Regions from separate parts of the Bacillus sp. C1 genome, predicted to be linked through region 1. Evidence: predicted binding sites of a transcription regulator. Region 1 holds the regulator's gene; each other region holds the start of a gene.
What was found. Region 1 encodes LexA, which represses DNA repair genes until DNA is damaged. Its sites were predicted from a motif close to CGAACATATGTTCG; they were not measured.

Region 1 (3,275 bases):
GTATTTTATTAAATAGACGACAGTACCTTGTAATAAATAATAGTAAATGGTATATTATGGAGAAGGGAATTACCTTGTATTGAGTAGTACTAATTAAAGAGGAGGAGTATTTTTGAACGTCCAGTTTAAAAAAGGTGTGTTAGAACTTTGTGTGCTGGCGCTTGTCAAACGAAAAGATTGCTACGGTTATGAACTCGTTCAGCAAATTTCAAATAAATTTTTAATATCAGAAGGGTCAGTATATCCGTTATTACGTCGTTTAACAAAAGAGGGTTATTTTCACACGTATTTAAAAGAATCGACAGAAGGACCACCGCGTAAATATTATCAATTAACAAATCAAGGTGAAGAGCAACTCCATTTACTTGTAACGGAGTGGCGTGATTTTGCTAAAGGGGTACAAGAAATTATTGAAGAGGTGTAATGAGATGAACAAAGAACAGTTTCTTCGAGAATTATCGGGACATCTTAGAAAGTTACCAGAAGAAGAAAGCCGAGATATTTTATACGATTATGAGGAGCATTTTCAGTTTGGGATAGAGGAAGGGAAGACAGAATTTGAAATTATAAAAGGGCTCGGCTCACCAAAAGCAATTGCGAAAGAAATGTTGGCATTATACCGTTTTGATGAGATGAAAAAAGATCCGTCAGCTTCGAATATTACAAGAGCTGTAACGGCGGCGATTGGTCTTAGTCTATTAAACTTTATTATTGTATTAGGTCCTTTAGTTGTAATCGCAAGTTTTATCTTTTCACTTTGGGTTGGGGGAGTTGCCTCGGTTGTGGCCCCGCTGCTAGTAGTAGTTAAAGTACTAACAGGTACTTTCTTATGGCTCGATGTATTTGTTTCAATTGCATTTGTTGGAGTGGGATTATTGTTATGTATATCTGCTTACTACTGTACAAAATGGTTTAAAAATGTTTGTGTAGGTTATGTCAATTGGAATCTCAAAATGATTAAAGGGGAATAGGTGAGATGAAAAAAATAGTATTGGTAGCTGTTGCTTGTATTATCATTGGGGTTATTGGGGTATCGCAAACATATACAAAAGCAGTGGATGCGGTGGAAAGAGGAGAGAAAGAAAAAGTTATTAAGAATGAAACAATTAAAAAATTAGAAATTGGTTTGGATGCTGGGGACGTTACAATTCAGCAGGGCAATGATTCTTCTTTTTATATAAAACAAACAGGGAATATTGAGAAACAAAAAGTGAGTATTGAGGAACAGGGGGATACACTAAAGGTTCAAGGTAAGATAAAAAAAGGAATTTCTTTGGATTTTTCATTTTTATCGTTTGGATTTAAAACGCCAAAGATAACAATTATTGTCCCAGAACGTCTCTATCAAGAAATAAAAGTAAGCTCTTCTGCAGGTGAGATAGCGGTAAATGATGTGAAAAGTGAACGTGTAGAGGCAGCGACACTAGGTGGAGATGTAGAGATCGAGCGAGTAACAGCGAAGAAAGTGGAAGGATCTTCAAAAGCAGGCGAAGTTAAAATGAAAAAAGTAAGTGGCAAAGTTGTTGCGAAAACAACAAGTGGAGATGTAGATGTTATTGATCATGACTCCAAATATGATTTAGAAGCAAGTTCAACTGCAGGTGACGTTGACATTCGTTTACTTGAGAAGCCTCAAGATGCGACTGTTAGTGGGAAAACATTTGCTGGAGAAGTGAGTATTTTTAAGGAAGAAGATAGAGAGATAACGATAGGGAATGGTAGTGTGAAAATTAGCGGGAACACATCTGCTGGAGATGTAACAATTGAAGTAAATTAAAAATAGACCAGTTTTGCTGGTCTATTTTTAATGTAAATCACGGTATACACCGATTACTTTTCCAATAACAGAAACTTTATCTAAAATGATTGGCTCTAAAGAAGAGTTTTCGGGTTGCAGGCGGAAATGATCTTTTTCCTTGTAAAAACGTTTCACAGTTGCTTCATTATCTTCTGTTAAAGCAACGACAATTTCTCCATTGTATGCAGAATGCTGTTGACGAACAACAACCAAGTCTCCGTCAAGGATACCTGCATCAATCATACTATCTCCAGAGATTCGTAGCATAAATACTTGGTCTGCTCCAGCAACAACATTTGCAGGAAGCGGGAAATGCTCTTCTACACTTTCAACTGCTGTAATTGGCAAACCAGCTGTAACTTTCCCAATAATAGGGACTTGAACGACTGATTGTGTCTCTGTTTCGATTTTTACTTCCCCTAAAATTTCAATAGCTCTCGGTTTTGTTGGATCACGTCGAATGTAACCTTTTTCTTCTAGACGTGATAAATGTCCGTGCACCGTAGAACTAGAAGCAAGGCCAACCGCTTGACCAATTTCGCGTACGGAAGGTGGATAACCTTTTTCTTGTACTTTTAGCTTAATGAAGTCGAGAATGTCTTGCTGGCGTTTTGTTAACTTTTCCACGTTTTTTAACACCTCGTTTTCTTTCAATTTTCTTACTTATAAGTATAACATGAGAAAAAACATTCTACAAACATAAGTTCGAATGAAAAAGCGATTTGTGGTACACTAAAAGAAAAATCGAAATAAGGAAGAGGGATTTAAAGTGAATGCAATCATTTATGCCCGTGTAAGCACAACGAAAGAAGCCCAAGAAACTTCATTATCACGCCAAAAAGATGAATTATTGCATTTAGCTAAGCGATATCAAATGAATGTTATAAAGGTGTTTGAGGAGAAGGCAAGTGGCTATACAATTGAGCGAGATGGTATATTAGAAGTGCTAGACATCATTCGAACTGAACAGGTTGATGTGCTTCTTATTCAAGATGAAACACGTCTTGGAAGAGGGAATGCAAAGATTGCCTTAATGCATTGTTTACATAAAGAAGGAATAAAAGTATATACGCATACGCATAATGGTGAATTACAACTTTCTGATGCTGATTCTATGGTGCTAGATATTATCGGTATAGTTGAAGAATATCAGAGAAAGATTCATAATTTGAAGATTAAACGTGGCATGCAGCGTGCAGTAGAACGAGGATTTCGTCCGGAAAAAAATTTTAAAAATCGTCATTTAAGTACAGGACGTGACAAGAAAGAAGTGCCGATTGAAGAAATTGTACGTCTTCGTCGTAATGAATTAACGTTTGAAGAAATTGCTGCGACGCTTCGTGGTTTTGGGCATGATGTGTCAAAAGCAACAGTGCATCGAAGATACGTGGAATATACAAAGCAATTGCTTGATAAACAAGACTAACTATTGTATGATAAGTATCAGTTTTAAGTAGAAGGGGGATTCGAGATGCTA
Region 2 (3,275 bases), 560 kb from region 1:
TGCTTTTAATGGTTCACCTGGATTCGTTGAAATATAAAATTCCACATGATCATATCCATCAGCCGTTAGTTTCACTGGAGTCCCTTCTATAAGCGGGTCATCAATGATTCCTTCTCTTTTTACAATCCTCACTTCAAATTTTGTTTTTTCCATATACAGTTCTTTTAATTCTTGGTGGATTGCATTTGTAAGATGGTTTGCAAGCTCATGACGCATATTACTCAATATCATTGCTTCCTTCAAAATTACACTTTCTAATTCTTTTAGTTTCTTTTTCGTCGTTTCAATATGTACATCTTTATTTTCAATTGTAAAAATTTCTTGCTCTATTTTATCAGCATACGCTAAAATCTCTTCTACAGTATTTCCATACTTTCTCTTTAGCATACGAATTTCGTTTAAACGTGTTTCAATTTCATCTAAACGATTTGGATCATATTCCATCATATCTAATTTTTCCCGAAGCTGATAGGCAACTTCTTCTAATAAATAGTAACTATTAGCAATCGAATCATGATTCTCTTGATATGCTTCGTCTAAGTGTGTGATACTCTCCATTTGTCCCATCGCATTTCGTACATGATCAAGCCCACTGCCATCTGCACTTAACAAACGGTATGCATCACCAAGCGCCTTGTAAATTTTTTCGAAGTTAGAAATTTTTAATCTCTCTTCCGTCAATTCATTTTCTTCATCGGCCTTCAAATCCGCTTTACGAATTTCCTCATGCTGAAATTGAATTAAATCTAACCGATGCGCCATCTGTTGTTCATTCTCTGTTAAAGATTTAAGTTGCTTTTTTAATTGTTCATACTCACCGTATACACCTTGATATATATCCAATTGGTTTACGATACGATTTCCATCAAAATGATCGAGCATAAACAAATGACGCTCCTCATTCATCAAATCTTGCGTCTCATGCTGACCGTGAATATCGACAAGTGTTTTCCCAATTTCTTTTAATATACTGAGTGTGACAAGTTTACCATTTACCCGACATACACTTTTCCCGTTTGCAGCGATGTCACGTTTTAAGATAATCATCCCATCTTCAATTTCAATATCCAACTCTCCAGCTTTCGCAATACATGGATGCTTATCATCCTCTATATAAAATAAGCCTTCGATTTCAGCTTTCTCTGTTCCATATCTAACAAACTCTGCTGAACCGCGCCCACCAACAAGTAAGCTAATTGCATCAATAATAATGGATTTTCCAGCACCTGTTTCACCACTCAAAACAGTTAAACCTTTTTGAAAAGAAATATTTAATGACTCAATAATAGCAAAGTTTCTAATCGATAATTCCGATAACAATGCCCCATTCACCTCGTTATAAACTAATCCTCTATTAAGAGCTCCCGCCGAATGCGTTTTACTCAAGTAGTTATTACTTATATCATTTCTTCTAGCCCGCTCCATTGTACCAAACATTTGTTTTACGGGTCAATCCATCGATTTTTTAACTTTACTCTAAAAAACACTATTTTGCCTATAATAAAAATATCTTGTTTACTTTCTGCTTTAAGCAAAAAAGTAAACAAGATTTTTTTACAGCATATTTAAGAAACGATCTGATACAACACCTGTATCATCAGGTGTACGACAAATAATTAAGCAAGTATCATCACCACAAATGGTTCCAATAATCTCATCCCATTCTAAATGATCAATAAGTGCTCCGAGTGCATGTGCATTACCCGGTAATGTCTTTAGCACAAGCATATGTCCTGCTGTGTCTAACTTTACAAACGAATCAACAAGATTTCGTTTTAATTTTTGTAACGGATTAAACCTTTGATCTGCCGGTAAGCTATATTTATAGCGACCATCATGTAATGGCACTTTTACTAAGTGCAACTCTTTAATGTCACGTGATACAGTTGCTTGCGTTACATTAAAACCTTCATTACGTAAAATATCAACTAGTTCATCTTGTGTTTCGATTTCTTTATTCGCAATAATTTCTCTGATTTTAATATGGCGCTGACCTTTATTCATACATTTGCACCTCACACTATCTCTTACCATAGTTTAAACATTGGTATATTTCACTTATTTATGTTAACTTATAATCGTTTACTTGTACATAATTGTTTTTACAATCATTATACAATTCCAACAAAAAGAGGAACAACAACTGTTATTCCCCTTTCCCTTTTTGTTTTAAGGCCTCATGGGCTTCTGTTACAACTTGTTCTACAGCCGGAGAATGATTTTCACCAATTTCACGCTCACCATGCCACTTTAAATGAATTAAAAACTCAATATTTCCATCTCCACCTGTTATAGGAGAGAATGTTAAGTTTTCAACATCATATCCTTCTTTTATAGCAAAATCAACAATCATTTCTACGACAGCTTCATGAACTTTACGATCCCGAACAATACCTTTCTTGCCGACCTGCTCTCTTCCAGCTTCAAATTGCGGCTTAATCAAAGCTGCTACATCACCATTTGGAGTAAGGATTGTTTTTAATACCGGCAAAATAAGCTTTAACGATATAAATGAAACATCAATACTCGCAAACTGCGGTAAACCGCGCTCTAAATCAGCCGGTGTTACATAACGGAAATTCGTTCGTTCCATAACGACAACACGCTCATCTTGACGAAGCTTCCAAGCGAGTTGATTGTATCCTACATCCAAAGCGTAAGATAATTTCGCACCATTTTGCAGCGCACAATCGGTAAAGCCACCAGTTGATGAACCAATATCCAACATGATTTTATCTTGTAAATCAAGATTGAAGGCTTGTAATGCCTTTTCCAATTTGTAACCGCCACGGCTTACATATGGCATAACTTGTCCTTTTACCGTAATCGGTGTATCTTGCGGTATTTTTTCTCCTGGCTTATCGAGTCTCATTTCATTTGCATAGACAAGTCCCGCCATAACAGCACGTTTTGCCTTTTCACGCGTTTCTATAAGCCCTCGTTCTACTAATAGTACATCTACTCTTTCTTTTTTTACACTCATTTGTTACGCCCTTTTTTGTTTTGATGGAATCATTGTATGAATACGGTCCACAACAGCATCTGTCGTTAAACCAATTTCTTCTAATAGCTTTGTAACACTACCGTGTTCAATGAAATGATCCGGGATGCCCATACGTTCAATTAAAGCACTATGATATCCGTGCTCAGTCGCGAATTCTACTACACCCGTACCAAATCCACCGATCAAACAAGCTTCTTCAATTGTTAAAATAGGCATGTTCTTTCCTAGTAGTTCATGTAAATATGTTTCATCCATCGGCTTAATAAAGCGA
Region 3 (3,275 bases), 120 kb from region 1:
TTATCCGCTTCTTCTTTCGCACGAACTTCACTTTCTTTTACCATAATGGCAATTTCATGAGAAATTTCACTTTCTACTTTTCCTAAGATAATTGCTTTTGCTTGTTCGCGTGTCAGATTGGAAATGCGCTCTAATTCCGTTTGTTGCTTTTGAACTAACTCTCCCACTTTGCTTTCCAACTCTTCAATCTGTTGTTGTCTCGCTACAAGAGATTCCTCTTTCTTTTCTAACATTCGCTCGCGTTTATCGAGCGTTTCGTCTTTACGATCAAGGTTCTCTTCTTTTTGCATTAAACGATTTTCTTGTTTTTGTAATTCACTTCTACGATCACGAATTTCTAATTCGGCTTCTGTACGAAGTGTATGAATTTCATCCTTTGCTTCTAAAAGCGCTTCCTTCTTAAGTGCCTCTGCCTCACGATTCGCTTCGTCTAAAATACGTCTCGCTTCGTTTGCTGCACCATTAATCTTCGCTTCTGCAATAGACTTTCGAACAAAAAAGCCAACAACTGCACCGACTGTTGCAAGCAAAATGGAGATGAGTATCCAAATTAATGTACTACTACTCATGATTTCACCTCCCCTTGCTATGAATGAAAAAAGACTGTCGGCATGTACATTGATTCGCAACGTACAGCAAAGACCGTCGTCCCGCTTTTTTAAGGGACTTTCTTCATTTCACAATTAAAATGTCATATTATTATTTCGGCAAGATTTAAGTCTTACTCCGAATATTACTTCTCTTCTAGAGAAGAGTGTATCGTATATAAGAAAAAATATACATTCTCATTGTATCTATCGCAATTTTCATTGTCAAGCGTTGTCTACTTTTACTTTCTTTACCTTTGTACCTTAATCATCTATGAATAATAAAAACAAATCATATATTATCCTGGAAAACCTTAGTAAATGCCATCTAATCGTCCTAAAACATGTAAATATTTTTCTTTATACACTTTCCTCAAAGTAATGAAAATATTTTGTATTCGTATACATATAACAAAAAAAGACACACGAACGTGTCTTTTTTCATTAATCAATAAGCGTTCCATCTTCCATGTTTTCAGAAGCAGAATCCTCACCAATTCCATGATGTTCACGAATAAAGAAGGCAATTTCATCTCTTACATCCGGATTTTCTTTTAAGAACTGCTTCGAATTTTCACGACCTTGTCCTAAGCGTTCTTCATTGTAAGAGTACCAAGCACCACTCTTTTGAACGATATCAAGTTCAGAAGCCATATCTAAGATTTCACCTTCTCTTGAAATCCCTTCTCCGTACATAATATCAACTTCAGCAACACGGAATGGTGGTGCTACTTTATTTTTAACTACTTTTATTTTTGTTTTATTACCAACAATATCGTTACCCTGCTTTAATTGCTCGGCACGACGTACTTCAAGACGAACTGTTGAATAGAATTTCAACGCACGACCACCTGGAGTTGTTTCTGGGTTCCCGAACATAACCCCAACTTTTTCACGAATTTGGTTAATAAAGATCGCAATTGTTTTTGATTTGTTGATTGCACCTGAAAGCTTACGAAGCGCTTGTGACATTAAACGTGCCTGTAAACCGACATGAGAGTCACCCATATCCCCTTCGATCTCAGCTTTCGGCACAAGAGCTGCTACAGAGTCAATTACGATAATATCAATTGCTCCACTTCGTACTAAAGCTTCTGCAATTTCTAAACCTTGTTCTCCTGTATCAGGTTGTGATAATAGTAACTCATCAATATTAACACCTAACTTTTGTGCATATACAGGATCCATCGCATGCTCAGCATCAATAAATGCTGCTTGTCCACCTTGACGTTGCACCTCTGCAATCGCATGTAAGGAAACTGTTGTTTTACCTGAACTTTCAGGTCCATAAATTTCAATAATACGGCCGCGTGGGTAACCACCTACACCTAAAGCTACATCAAGTGCTAACGAACCACTCGGCACCGTAGAAATTCTACGTTCCGCTTGTTCTCCCAATTTCATAATTGAACCTTTACCGAATTGCTTCTCTATTTGTTTTAACGCCATATCTAATGCCGCTTGACGATCACTCATTCAAAATTCCTCCTTAACTGAATTGCTACTCTTATTATACCTATTTTCATATCAATTTGCCAACAAAAATCGAACGTTTATTCGATTTTTTTATTTTCTATAGAAGAATGTATCATTTTTCATTACAAAAAAGCTAGAAAAGATTTAAATCTCTTCTAGCTTTTTATATAAATGATAAAATCCATATTTCACCGAGCGTTCTCGAATTTGCTGACGGCTTCCGCTTAATATAAGAGAAAAAACAACAGTTGGTTCATTCTTTATTGCTATACCTACAAAAACAGTACCAGGTTCTTTATTTTCCGAAGCATCCGGTCCTGCCACTCCAGTGAAGCTAATTCCAACATCTGCCTTCAATAATGTCTTTACATTTTCAGCAAGATAACGAGCACATTGTTCACTAACAGCACCAAATTTTCGTAGTGTTTCTTCAGGTACTTGCAACATATGTTGCTTCACATCGTTATGATAGCAAATTACGCCGCCCTTAAACACAGAAGATACACCTGCATTTTCTGTTACTTGATTTCCAAATAGACCACCTGTTAAACTTTCCGCACATGCTAAAGTTAAACCTTTTTTCTTCAATAAATCGATTGCTTTATTATGAAGAAAATCTTGGTTATACCCGTAGAAAAATTCCCCTACTCGATCTAAAATCAAATTTTCCACATGTTGAATAAGCACTTCTGCTTGCTTTATATCGTGATGTTTAGCGGTCAAACGGAGCGTTACTTCTCCATCTGAAGCTAGTGGAGCAATTGTTGGATTCGTTTGACCCTCAATTAAATCTTGAACTTTCACTTCTAGTTGGGATTCTCCAATACCGAAAAAACGAAGAACACGGGAATATATATGCTCTTCAGTTGTAAAGTTACGTAAAAACGGCTCTACGTAGCTTGTATACATCGGTTTCATTTCTTTTGGCGGGCCTGGTAATAGAATATAAACCTTTTCTTTCTTAGCTACTCCCATCCCCGGTGCCATACCATGATCATTTGCAAATACAGTCGATCCTTTTAAAACAAGCGCTTGTTTCTTATTATTTTCTGTGAACTCGCGTCCTGTACGTTTGAAATATTCACCAATTGACGTTAGTGCCACTTCATCATAAACAAGTTCTTCTTGCAAGGCTGACGCAATGGTTTCTTTCGTCAAATCATCTTTTGTCGGTCCTAATCCACCAGTAAAAATGAGTATATCTGCACGCTT

Region 2: a site for LexA is predicted at 1,431-1,444, ahead of recN (DNA repair protein RecN). Genes of this name have one in related genera too.
Region 3: a site for LexA is predicted at 2,134-2,147, ahead of recA (recombinase RecA). Genes of this name have one in related genera too.

What each region holds. Positions count from the first base shown of each region.
Region 1 is NZ_JBTMZT010000001.1:1,019,233-1,022,507, forward strand. It holds gene ACX5JI_RS05470 (PadR family transcriptional regulator) at 113-424, shown strand; gene ACX5JI_RS05475 (DUF1700 domain-containing protein) at 429-971, shown strand; gene ACX5JI_RS05480 (DUF4097 family beta strand repeat-containing protein) at 977-1,777, shown strand; gene lexA (transcriptional repressor LexA) at 1,805-2,425, opposite strand; gene ACX5JI_RS05490 (YneB family resolvase-like protein) at 2,568-3,224, shown strand; gene ACX5JI_RS05495 (DUF896 domain-containing protein) at 3,270-3,275, shown strand, end outside.
Region 2 is NZ_JBTMZT010000001.1:461,064-464,338, reverse strand. It holds gene recN (DNA repair protein RecN) at 1-1,320, opposite strand, end outside; gene argR (arginine repressor ArgR) at 1,555-2,004, opposite strand; gene ACX5JI_RS02495 (TlyA family RNA methyltransferase) at 2,147-2,983, opposite strand; gene dxs (1-deoxy-D-xylulose-5-phosphate synthase) at 2,987-3,275, opposite strand, start outside.
Region 3 is NZ_JBTMZT010000001.1:895,524-898,798, reverse strand. It holds gene rny (ribonuclease Y) at 1-569, opposite strand, end outside; gene recA (recombinase RecA) at 1,032-2,063, opposite strand; gene ACX5JI_RS04820 (competence/damage-inducible protein A) at 2,208-3,275, opposite strand, start outside.